DNA from 4 places in the Mesobacillus jeotgali genome. Region 1 is predicted to be linked to each of the others. Evidence: predicted binding sites of a transcription regulator. Region 1 holds the regulator's gene; each other region holds the start of a gene.
The links. The regulator Rex, encoded in region 1, represses fermentation and respiration genes when NADH is low (regulators of the CRP and FNR family bind a similar motif). The targets are predictions, from matches to a motif close to TTGTGAAATATTTCACAA.
Positions count from the first base shown of each region.

Region 1 (3,202 bases):
AAGACCACCATAAAGAGTATGCCAGTTCACCGGAATTTTAACCAAAATGTTCACGAGACACCCTGATATTTGAACTTTCCTGATGATTACTAGTAAAATGGATAGATAGCATTCTTATAACAACTTTTATGGCATACACATAGACCGATCCGAATAGAAGGAGATTATCATATTGAAAAAGGAATACTGGTACGTCATTATCGCCTATATCGCCATGCAGCTTTCAAGCCTCATCGGCATCCCGATTGTTGCCTTTATTGGAGCTGCAATGGGAAAAAGCCTGGAAGAAATGGAGACACTCTCGATTCCCTACTGGCTCGTGATCAGCTTTTCGCTGACACTTGTGATTGTGCTCCTGCTGCTAAGGAAGGAACGCAGGACAGGTGCTGACCTGCGTGATGCTTCATCACCGGTAAGCTCAGCAGCCTGGGCTTTCGCTGGTGTCTTCCTTGCTCTGTTCGCCCAATCGATTGCGGCAAGCATCGAGAATATGATTGGAATCGAAATGGGCTCGGAGAATACACAGGAAATCATCAAGCTGATCGAAATGTTCCCGATTGTCATTTTAGTCAGTTCGATTATTGGCCCTATATTAGAGGAAATCGTCTTCCGAAAAATCATATTCGGCAGCCTGCATAAGAAAATGAATTTCTTTTTCTCAGCGCTCATAAGCTCTGTCATATTCGCGCTTGCGCATATGGAGCCGGAGCATGTGATCCTGTACTCAGCAATGGGATTCACCTTTGCTTTCCTTTATGTAAAAACAAAGCGGATTATCGTGCCAATCATTGCCCATGTTACAATGAATACAATGGTTGTACTGATTCAATCCGTATTTAGGGAAGACATTGAGAGAATGATAAAAGAAGCAGAGAAAATTCAAAGCTTTATTGGGGGATTTTAAGTTATGAAGCAATCGCCTTTATTTTCAGGCGTTGTCTACATCTTGTTAGGCAGCTTATTCACCTATTTCGCCATCCAGAATGTAAATGAGACAGGCTGGGGATTCTTTAGCTATCTGCTTGTAGCCCTTGCCACGTTCGACTTCGGGTCCGGCATCAGGATGATCATGTTCCATTTTAAACTTAAGAATATACAGAAAAAATAGCTCCTTCATCATGAAGGAGCTATTTTTTATTCTACCGATTCTGTTGTTTCAGTATCTGTTGGATAATGCTTTAAGAAATAAATCAATGACTGCAATTCAACCGCCAAATCAATGTGATGAATCCTGATGGACGCCGGCACATTCAGTCTCGCTGGTGTAAAGTTCAGGATTCCCTTGATATTCGCCTGCACCAATCGGTCTGTTATCGACTGTGCTACTGCTGAAGGAACAGTCAGGATTGCGACCTGGATACCTTCCTCGACGACAACCTTGTCAAGGTCATCCATGTGATACACTGCAACGTCACCAATTTTCGTGCCAACCTTGCCTGGATCCACATCAAAGGCGATCTCAATTTTCGTATTATTGTTCTTGGAAAAATTATAATTCAAAAATGCTGTTCCCAGATTTCCGACACCAATCAAGGCTACCTTCGTCAGTTCATCCTGGTCAAGCGTCTTTCGGAAAAAAGTCAGCAGGTAATTGACATTGTAGCCGTACCCCTTTTTACCCAGAGCTCCAAAGTAGGAAAAGTCCCTCCGGATTGTCGCTGAATCCACTTTTACCGCTTCACTTAATTCCGCGGATGACACCCTTTGCTTACCTGAAGAATGCAAGTTCAATAAGAACCGGTAATACAGTGGCAAACGTTTTGCGGTTGCCTGCGGAATCTTCATAGCATCATTCGTCATTCTCCATCCTCCACCCTGTCCGTATTTCTATCTCAACTTTTCTTCTCTCTTGAAATCACCGTTTTTACCGCCGGTTTTTTCAACAAGATACGTCTTGCCGATCACCATGCCTTTATCAACGGCCTTGCACATATCATAAACAGTCAGCGCACAAGCTGAAGCTGCTGTTAACGCTTCCATTTCTACACCCGTATTCCCTTTTGTTTTAACAGATGCAGCGATATTTAAAATATAGTCATTTCCATTTTGCTCCCATTCGAATGAAAGGTCAATGCCTGTTAATGGAATCGGGTGGCACATCGGGATGATTTCTGACGTTTTTTTCGCCGCCATGATGCCTGCTACCTGTGCCACTGCAAGGACATCCCCTTTTTTCATTTTATTTTCAGTGATTCTCACATATATATCTTCATTCACGGTTATGCTTGAATGGGCGACTGCAGTACGAACCGTCTCCGCTTTTTCACTCACATCGACCATCTTTGCTCTGCCCTCTTCGTTAAAATGCGTAAATTCTGCCATGTAAAAGCTCCTTTCTACCAAATGATACACTATTTTGTCAAACTTGTGTGTGAACTTTGTTTCAATGTTCACAATACAAAGGGAATTTTTTTATACCGTCCCACCTACCGCAGTTCGCACATATTGCCGTGCCTATATTAATGGGTTACACTATCTCTAAGGCAATAGAGGTGAAAAATAATGATTTTATTACAGGTTAATCAGCTATCAAAATATTTTGCTGCTGATCTTATTTTATCGAATATAAAGTTTGAAATACAGACCAATGACCGAGTAGCGCTTGTCGGCCGGAACGGGGCAGGAAAATCAACCCTGCTAAAAATCATCGCCGGGTACGAATCACATGACGGCGGCGAAATCATCCGCCCAAAAGGTACAACAATTGGCTATCTGGCCCAAAATACCGGTCTGGAGTCCGAGAAAAGCATCTGGGATGAAATGCTGGCTGTTTTTGACCATCTGCACAACATGGAAAAAGACTTGCGCAGACTTGAGGAAAAAATGTCGGATCCAGACATCCTGTCAAACGAGACAGAATATGAAAGAGTCCTAAAAGAGTATGACTTGCTGCAGGTCCAGTTCAAGGAAAAAGGCGGCTACCAATATGAAGCCGATATCCGTTCCGTCCTCCACGGGCTGAACTTCCATTCTTTTGATTATTCCACAAAAATATCCACTTTAAGCGGCGGACAGAAAACTAGACTCGCATTGGCGAAGCTATTATTGACCCGCCCGGATATTTTGATACTGGATGAACCGACGAACCACCTGGATATTGATACGCTTTCCTGGCTTGAGCAGTATTTGCAGGGCTATAACGGAGCCATCCTGATTGTCTCCCACGACCGTTACTTCCTTGATAAGGTCGTGAACCAAGTAT
Region 1 is NZ_CP109811.1:249,481-252,682, reverse strand. Features, by position in the region: gene FOF60_RS01390 (CPBP family intramembrane glutamic endopeptidase) at 173-904, shown strand; gene FOF60_RS01385 (YdiK family protein) at 908-1,108, shown strand; gene FOF60_RS01380 (redox-sensing transcriptional repressor Rex) at 1,135-1,800, opposite strand; gene moaC (cyclic pyranopterin monophosphate synthase MoaC) at 1,828-2,322, opposite strand; gene abc-f (ribosomal protection-like ABC-F family protein) at 2,503-3,202, shown strand, end outside.

Region 2 (3,202 bases), 2.2 Mb from region 1:
AATCTGAGCACCTTCAGTTCCAGGATTGTCAATATAATAGAGATCCTGAAGGAAGCCAACGACAAGACGCTTGTCCTTCTTGATGAGCTGGGCTCAGGGACTGATCCGGGTGAAGGGATGGGTCTTGCCACAGCCATTCTTGAGAACCTGAACAACAAGGGAGCGACTATATTTGCGACAACGCACTACAGCGAGATTAAAGACTTCGCTGACAATCATGATGATTTCATGAATGGTTCGATGGAATTTGATCTTGATACACTTAAGCCTACTTATCGCCTGCGGATCGGAAAGGGAGGGGAAAGCCAGGCTTTTGCGATTGCGCTTAAACTGGGCATTCATCCAAAGCTGCTTGAACGGGCTCATGAAATAACCTACAAAGCAGAGCATGATTACACTTCGTTATTTGTGGAAGATCCTGCAGCCTTGGAAGCAAGAGAACGGCAAATCACAGTAAACCGACATAAAAGACAGAAGTCTTCTAAGGTTTCAAAGAATCCAGTGATAAAGTTTGAAATGGGAGATAGTGTTCATGTATTAAGCACCGGGGAACTGGGTGTTATTTATAGGGGACCAGATCATCAGGGGAATTACCTCGTCCAGGTCAGGGAGCGAAAAGTCGAGGTGAATCATAAACGCCTTAAGCTGAACTTGCCTGCGTCGGAGCTTTATCCGGAAGACTATGATTTCAATATTATTTTTGAGTCCAAAGAGCATAGGAAGCTGTTGAACAGAATGGATAAAAAACATATCGAAGAAGGTATTATACGTGAAGATACCTGATTCAAACCAGGTAATTTATTAATTGATCCCTGCTATAAGAGCCTTTTTAACAGAAGGGCTCTTTTAGCATTAGCGAGGCTTGTTAAGGAAGAATTCTCCCAACCCTAAGGGATTTCCCCTATTCATTTAGTGGTATAAAAGATCATTCCTTATCAATACTCTCTACAATGCGAATGAAAACGCTTCGAAAATGGACATAAACAGTTCATGGTCTTATCTATTAACAAACTATGATTTCGGGTTTAAGATTAATCTAACAGCAAAAATGTGATTTTATTCACAAATAGAGGAGTCTTAACAATGAGTGAACAGTCAATGGAATTAGCCATCAACACTGCATTAAAAAAGAAAGAGTATCTTAGTGAATCAAAGGGTAAGTACATCCTGCGTGCAGCGCTTGCTGGCGTGTATATCGGCTTTGGCATTATGGTCTCTTACAGGTTAGGTGAATATTTTTTTGATGCTCATTCAGCTGCAACACCAATCGCCAGCTCGATCTTTTTCGGATTGGCACTTATCCTGATTTTGTACGGCGGTGGAGAACTGTTCACAAGCAACACAATGATGATGACAATCAGCTCTTTGAAAAAAGCAACGACGTGGAAGGATACCATTGAAAACTGGATTGCATGTTATTCCGGAAATTTACTTGGAGCATTGTTCTTTGCCATTCTTGTCATGCTGTCAGGAATATTTTTGGCACCAGAGAAAACACAGTATATGATGGAAACTGTGAGCATGAAAATGAATACACCGGCTTATCAATTGTTCTTTCGAGCTATCCTGTGTAATTGGCTCGTTTGCCTTGCTGTATGGGTTCCATTGAGTATAAAAGGAGATGGAGCAAAAATCGGAGTCATAATGCTTTTGGTCTTTGCTTTTGTTGTCTCTGGATTCGAGCACAGTGTGGCCAACATGGTCCTCTTTTCAATTGCGCTTCTCGTACCGCATCCTGAAACAGTCAGTATTGCCGGCAGTTTGTACAACCTTGTGCCTGTAACATTGGGAAATATAATAGGCGGAGGCTTTTTTGTTGGCACTCTATATGTATACCTGAATGCGAAAGGGGCAGCGAAAGAGGGAAGCGAACCTGCAAACCAGGCAGTATATGCACAAAATGCCTTAAAGCGATTGTAAAGAATAAAAATCCGCGGAACTTTCCGTGGATTTTTGTTTCTGCTTTTCGCTGCCTTGGCAGTTTAATTTGAGCATATCTATGCAGTCGTAATCCTTTTAGCATGTGCCTATTCGGATAAGTATTTTGAATTGCCTGAAGTGAGGATTACAGAAAGAGTCTATGCATAAGCAGCCGATCAACCTTTAAAGGAATTCAGAATCCACTCTCCAACAACACCGCCTAAATAAACTCCGACAATTCCGAGTACACCTGCAAGAACTGGAGGTGCTGGAAGAGGAAGCTTTAGGAATTTAAAAAGGATTCCTACTACTAAACCAGCAACTAAGCTTAAGATGATTTCTTTCATGTTTTCACCGCCTCTTTTGGCAAGATGGTTAATGAATTGTTACAGTGAGCAGACGTCTGATCACATAGCAACATTATTTTAACATGACCTGGATGAAATGAAAACGCTTTATTTATTCTTTTATAATGCATAAAACAAAATGAACTATTCTTATATTAAAATAGTGGTAAAATATAGCTTTATAACTTGTCAGTACGGAGGATACAGATGGACATGCACGTTAAGCGCAATATCTTTACTTTGCAAGGCTTTTATCTTTTTGTTTTTTTTGGCATAGGCAGTTTATTTCCTTTATTAAGTGTTTACTTAAGTGAGGTTGAAAATTTAAATGGATATCAGATTGGAATTATCCTGTCCATTGGTCCAGTCATTATGATTTTCTTCCAGCCGTTTTGGGGAATGCTTGCTGACATGAAAAATGCCCATAATATGCTCCTGACTTTAACTACCTTGATAACAGGTGTTGCCGCTTTGGGTTATGTTTTCTTTGATGGATTTATTTCGTTCTTGATCATCGCAACGCTCCTCGCGATTTTTCAGAGTGCAATCATTCCTTTATCAGACAGTATTTCCTTGAAGTACACTAGCAAAGCTGGGGTCAATTATGGAAATGTCCGATTATTTGGTTCACTGGGATTTGGACTCGCGGTTTTTGTTATGGGCCGGTTGTCTGAGTGGAACCCACATGTGATATTCTACGCTTTTTTCCTGACATTATTGATCTCGGCTTCTTTTTCAATGAAAATGCCCAAAGAACCTTCAGGGCGGCCTGCAGGGCTATTCGCTGGCATGAAGGATTTAATGCAGATGAAAAAATTTTTAATTTTCCTCGGAGTAACATTCATGATTTTCGGTCCTAATTTGGCCAATAACTTTTACTTTAGTCTGTTTGTGGAGGACCGGGGCGGCACTTATACAGGGATTGGCATCGCATT
Region 2 is NZ_CP109811.1:2,887,556-2,890,757, reverse strand. Features, by position in the region: gene FOF60_RS14770 (endonuclease MutS2) at 1-783, shown strand, start outside; gene FOF60_RS14765 (formate/nitrite transporter family protein) at 1,084-1,920, shown strand; gene FOF60_RS14760 (XapX domain-containing protein) at 2,097-2,267, opposite strand; gene FOF60_RS14755 (MFS transporter) at 2,475-3,202, shown strand, end outside.
Region 2: the regulator Rex is predicted to act here: its motif matches at 1,049-1,066, upstream of FOF60_RS14765 (formate/nitrite transporter family protein).

Region 3 (3,202 bases), 2.1 Mb from region 1:
TTGCTCTGTCCATAAAATCTCATAGCTTTATAGCCTTTAGAACCGTCTAGATTGTCAAAATCAATTGCAGCACCCCGGTGAGCGATACTGCTTAAAGTAACTACTCTAGAACCTGGTGTCTTTTTCAGAAGCGGCAGTAAAAGGCCTGTTAGCGCAAAATGTCCAAGGTGATTACTGCCGAACTGAAGCTCGAACCCATCCTTTGTCTTGCCAAATGGAGGAATCATCACCCCAGCGTTATTAATCAATATATGTAGTTGATGGAATTTTTCGATAAAAGTTGATGAAAAATTGCGGACACTTGTAAGGTCTGCCAGATCCAGCTTCATCATTTCTACTGAAGCATTACTATTTCCTTGTAGAATGGAATCTACAGCTGCCTTGCCTTTTTGCTCATTTCTCACTGCAAGGATGACGTGTGCACCCTTTTCAGAGAGCTTCCTGGCTGCCTCATAGCCAATCCCGCTATTTGCCCCCGTAATAATAACGGTTTGTCTTGATAAGTTATCCTTTAACATGTTGATGCACCTCCATGGAGTCTATTTTACAAAGCTACAAATGCTTTCAATGACTTCTTTTTCCCATTGATACGAACTAAAGGTATGGTCTGCTCCTGTCACAATGCGGAGCGCTGCCTTCCTCTGATAGCATTTCTCCTGATAATCTTTGGATTCTTCAATAGAAACAACTTCATCACTTGACCCATGGATGATCAAAACATCCCGTTCATAGGATTTAGCCCTTTCCCATACTTCAATGGATTTTAGCTGAGCAATAAAGTCTTTTCCTATTAAATTCCCGCCAATGTCGTAGGCGTTCATATCTTTTATATAAGTAGAATTTTTTTCCATGACATTCGCTTTCTCTGCCATATTACCAGCTGGAGCGAGTAAAATGAGCTTCTCGATTTTCTCTGGATGATCGCCAGCAAGGAGACTGGCAACTAATCCTCCCATGCTAAAACCAAGGACAATCACTTTTTCGCTATTAATATTGGGATGTGAGCGTACATAATCAAGTATTGTTTCTGCCTCTGCTAATTCACTCAAAACAGTCATATCCTCAAAATTCCCATCACTTTCACCGCTTCCTAAAAAATCGAAACGGAAACTAGCAATCCCAAGAACTTCGAGTTCCCTTGAGATTTTCAAAAAGAAACGATGAGGCTCTAGTTTGCTGCCGGTAAAACCATGCAGGAGAATGACAGCAGGAGCCTTCTGGTCTGCCAGGGGGATATGTGCCATCCCTCTCATAACCTGGTTGTTATGTAAAAGCGAAACTGCTTGTTGCATTGGGTAACTCCTTTCGGTATTAACAATATCTTCAATGTTATCACAATTGGTCTTATTAACCATTGAAATAAATCCGATTATAATTCATACTAAACGCATAGGAATTATTGGAGGGATATTAAAATGAAACTTTTTATTGAAAAATGTCCACGTTGTAAAGCAACGCTGGAAGTCAAAGATAATCCTTCATGCAAGACGATTGTAATTAAAGCTTGTCCGGCTGGTCATTATGAAAAGGAATTTCATCCAGCATTGGAAACATATATAGAAACAATAAAAGTATCTTAATTTTACGAAGCAGGGCCTCAATTTGAGTGCCCTGCTTTTTCGTCAATGGATTATAATTTTAATTCACTAAGATGACAATTTTTGTTTTCATAATTTGTTCACATTTGTCTTCAAAACCGTAACAATTTCCATGTTAGAATGATTACAAATAAAGCAGTGTGATATTTATCACACCTTTTGCCACAACTTACCGTTCATTTTCGGGTTACATTCGACAACTTTGTGAACAAATGAACATAAGTTTGTGATAAAATGAACAAGGTTGATATTTGAAAGGAGCTGCAGTGATGAAGAAATCAAAACTATTTTTGGTCTCCCTCACCTCGATCATGGCTGTGCTGTTGCTTAGCGGCTGTGAAAACAATATGGTGGTATTCAATCCGGAGGGACCAATCGCAAGGCAAATTCTTGAGCTAATCAACTTTTCGATTGCTCTGATGTTACTTGTAACAGTTGTTGTATTCGGGTTATTTGGATTCATCGTCTGGAAGTACCGGGAACGCAAAGACAATATGGATTACGAGCCACCTGAAGAACACGGCAGCACAGTATTGGAGATTATTTGGACAGTGATTCCGATTATAATTATCGTTGCTTTGACAATCCCTACAGTCAAAACAATTTATGCAATAGATGAAATTCCAAAAGGCTATGAAAATAAAGAACCTCTTGTCATCAACGTTACATCCGCTGACTGGAAATGGATTTTCAGCTATCCGGAACAAGGAGTTGAAACCGTCAACTATGTGAATATTCCTGAGGATCGTCCGATTGATTTCAGACTGACCTCAGCAGGCACGATGCAAAGCTTCTGGATCCCTGCTTTGGCGGGCCAAAAGTACACGATGGCGAAAGCTGAAACTCAGCTTTACCTGGTTGCAGATAATCCAGGATCATATGTTGGCAAGAACACGAACTTTAATGGCCAGGGCTATGCAGGCATGGAGTTCGAAGTGCTTTCCCAGACACAAAAGGATTTTGATCAATGGATCAAAGATGTAAAAGAAACGGCTCCAAAAATGACGCTCGAGGAATATGAGAAGATGCTTGAGCCTTCCCACCTTGGCCGCAAGACTTTCTCAAATACGCATCTTGATTGGGTCGACCACTCTGATCCGCATTCAAAGAACTACACGAATCCGGAGATGTACGACAGAGGACATGGCTGGCCAGGAAAGATCTTTGAGGACAAAGACAATTACAAATATAAAGATGGAAACAATGAGAATTCTAATCACGAAAACAATGAAAATATGAACCATAAAGAATCTGAAACTGAAGATTCACACGGGGGTGACCACAGTGGGCATTAAGTGGGATGAATTTTTCGTAACCGGTGATCCATTAATTTTCGCATCACAAATCGGGATTGCCCTGACATTAGTTGGTGCATTAGCAGGTCTTACCTACTTTAAAAAATGGAATTACCTTTGGTCGGAGTGGTTTACTACGGTTGACCACAAGAAGATTGGGATTATGTATATCCTGCTTGGCGTCGTGATGTTTCTCCGCGGCGGTATCGATGGTCTGATGATGAAGGGCCAGACAGCCGTCCCGGAAAATGACTTCCTTAACGCACAGCACTATAACGAGGTATTCACCACACACGGCGTCATCATGAT
Region 3 is NZ_CP109811.1:2,346,207-2,349,408, reverse strand. Features, by position in the region: gene FOF60_RS11965 (oxidoreductase) at 1-518, opposite strand, end outside; gene FOF60_RS11960 (alpha/beta hydrolase family protein) at 540-1,292, opposite strand; gene FOF60_RS11955 (hypothetical protein) at 1,416-1,580, shown strand; gene qoxA (cytochrome aa3 quinol oxidase subunit II) at 1,868-2,893, shown strand; gene qoxB (cytochrome aa3 quinol oxidase subunit I) at 2,883-3,202, shown strand, end outside.
Region 3: the regulator Rex is predicted to act here: its motif matches at 1,801-1,818, upstream of qoxA (cytochrome aa3 quinol oxidase subunit II).

Region 4 (3,202 bases), 2.2 Mb from region 1:
CGCCTCCATATAAACCATCTGTTTCAATTTGGATAATTTCCCGTTTTTTCCTCCTGATGTATCGCTCTATTTTATCCTCTTCCATCTCAAGCAGTTTTTTTTCAAAATCATCATAATCAAAACGATCTCCAGATGTCAGACGAGGTACCATCCGCTCTTCAAATTCTTCTATTGAAACCATAAAAAACAGGTCGTTCAAATTCTTTGCTTTGTAATTCTTAAGGATGTCCCAGTCCCAAGTATCATATTGCCTGACAAGTTCAACAAACTCATCCAGAGATCCATTTTTAACCAGATGATTTTCCTGGACTAAATAGTCATATACAAGTGATGCTGCGCTAGTCAGTGTCCCGGATTCATCCTCCACTATTACGCTGCCCCAGCTGTATTCATTGAAATGCATTGCAGTTTTATGGTGGTCAATCAGCTTTGCCTTTCCCCCTTCATTAACAAACTGATTGATTTTTTCAGTGTTCTCATGGTTAACAGATAAATCGGTTATGTAAAGGTGGTCCTCCTTTTTCATGCGGTCATTCATTCTGTCAAAATATTTCTCCACCTGGAAGTTAAGTCCAGAGACAGAATTATAACGGACATCGGCCTTTTCACCGAACGCAAGCCTGAATAAAATCCCGCAGGCCACTCCATCTAAGTCATTATGCGTAAATAAACGGTACATACTTTCCTCCTTGGTTTGTATCTAATCTATAGTTTGTTGTTGCCCAGTTAATCTATACAGGGAAAATTCAAAAAAAATTAGACAAGTTCAGCCAGGGGACGAGCATAGATATTTAAAGAGGATAGTAAGGAGGTGAAAACATGCATTTCTTTGTGTTTAGAAGAAGAACATTATATTTTTTTGGACTAATCGTATTTATTGCCATCGTCGGTACCCTATGGTTGAGCCTAAAGCCTGATGCCACTCCGGCAATCGGCGGACAGAATGAACAAATCCGAGAAATCCATATGGTGACAGGTGAATTCAAGTCTACTACAGATGATGGCAAGGAAATAGAAGCATACCGATGGGACCCAGGAACAATCTTTATGGAAAAAGGAGAAAAGGTTCATTTAAAGATACTGGGGGTCAACGGAAAAGAACATCCTTTCATCATTGAAGGAACCGATATAAAAGGCGTAGTGAAAAAAGGTGAAGAAACAGTCATCCCTTTACAATTTGATAAAGAGGGTACCTACAGACTGATTTGTCTGACTCATCCTTCAGCTGAGCATAACGGACCCATGATTGCCTATATCGTCGTCGATTAAGCCAAAAGGAGAACAGGATATTGCATCCTGTTTTTTCTTTTGGATACAATTTGAAATTGACACAAAACATACATAACACTATAAACACGGTACTAATTTTCCTGATAGAATTATATACATAAAGAAATTCTTATATAACAGCATCAAAAAACACCCGCACAATTATAGAACAGTTTAAATAATTAAGTTTAATTATAAGAACTGAACACTTATCATTGTTATCTTGTTCATAATTTCACAAATATGTCACACTCAATCTGTTATATCCGTAGTATGATAAAAGTGTGGTAACTGTTATATAAACATCTACTTTAGAGGTGAATTTAAATGGAACAATGGAAAGGCTTTAAAAATGGTGCTTGGCAGGAAGATATCAATGTTAGGGACTTTATTCTAAAAAACTTCTCTGAATATACCGGTGATTCCAGCTTCCTTGAAGGTGCAACTGAGGAAACGCTTCAATTATGGCAGCAGGTAATGGAATTGACAAAGCAGGAACGCGACAACGGCGGTGTTCTAGATATGGATACCAAAGTGGTATCCACCATTACATCCCATGGACCTGGCTATCTTGATCAGAGCAAAGAAAAAGTCGTAGGCTTCCAGACCGATAAGCCATTTAAACGTTCTATGCAGCCTTTTGGCGGCATTCGTATGGCGAAAGCAGCTTGCGAGGCATATGGTTATGAATTGGATAAAGAAGTAGAAAAAATCTTCACTGACTTCCGCAAAACGCATAACCAGGGTGTTTTCGATGTTTATACAAAAGAAATGCTCCAGGCTCGTAAAGCCGGAATCATCACTGGCCTGCCGGATGCTTATGGACGCGGCCGCATCATTGGCGACTACCGCCGTGTAGCTCTTTATGGTGTAGACTTCCTGATGGAGCAAAAGAAGAAAGACCATGGAATGACAAGCAGTGTCATGACTGAGGACACAATGCGCCTAAGGGAAGAAATTTCAGAGCAATACCGTTCATTGAATGAATTGAAGCAGCTTGCCCAGAGCTATGGTTATGATATTTCCAAGCCAGCATCCAATGCTGTTGAAGCCTTCCAGTGGGTCTACTTCGCATACCTTGCAGCAATCAAGGAACAGAATGGTGCAGCAATGAGCCTTGGCCGTGTAGCAACTTTCCTGGATATCTATATTGAAAGAGACTTGCAAAATGGAACACTTACTGAAAAAGAAGCACAGGAGATTGTCGATCATTTCGTCATGAAGCTCCGCCTCGTGAAATTTGCACGTACTCCTGACTACAACGAGTTATTCAGCGGCGATCCAACATGGGTAACTGAATCAATCGGCGGTATGGCACACAACGGGCAATCGCTTGTAACGAAAAACTCTTTCCGCTTCCTTCATACACTTGATAATCTCGGACCGGCTCCAGAGCCAAACCTGACAGTTTTATGGTCCCCAGCCCTGCCTGAGAATTTCAAGAAGTATTGTGCTGAGATGTCTATCAAAACTAGCTCTATCCAGTATGAAAATGACGATTTAATGCGCTGTGAATATGGCGATGACTACGGTATCGCATGCTGCGTATCAGCGATGGAAATCGGAAAGCAAATGCAGTTCTTCGGAGCACGCGCCAACCTGGCGAAAGCATTGCTTTACGCAATCAATGGCGGTGTCGATGAAAAGCTTAAGATTCAAGTTGCTCCGGCTTTGAGCCCGATCACTTCTGATGTGCTTGACTATAAGGAAGTAATGGCCAAATTCGATACTGTAATGGAATGGCTTGCCGGCCTTTACATCAATACTCTTAATGTCATCCACTACATGCATGATAAATACAGCTACGAAAGAATCGAAATGGCGCTACATGATACAGAAGTCCTTCGCACAATGGCAACTGGAATTGCAGGCTTAAGCGTAGTAGCGGATTCATTGAGTGCAATCAAGCATGCAAAGGTAAAAGTAATTCGTG
Region 4 is NZ_CP109811.1:2,903,871-2,907,072, forward strand. Features, by position in the region: gene FOF60_RS14840 (DHH family phosphoesterase) at 1-679, opposite strand, end outside; gene FOF60_RS14845 (cupredoxin domain-containing protein) at 820-1,269, shown strand; gene pflB (formate C-acetyltransferase) at 1,597-3,202, shown strand, end outside.
Region 4: the regulator Rex is predicted to act here: its motif matches at 1,493-1,510, upstream of pflB (formate C-acetyltransferase).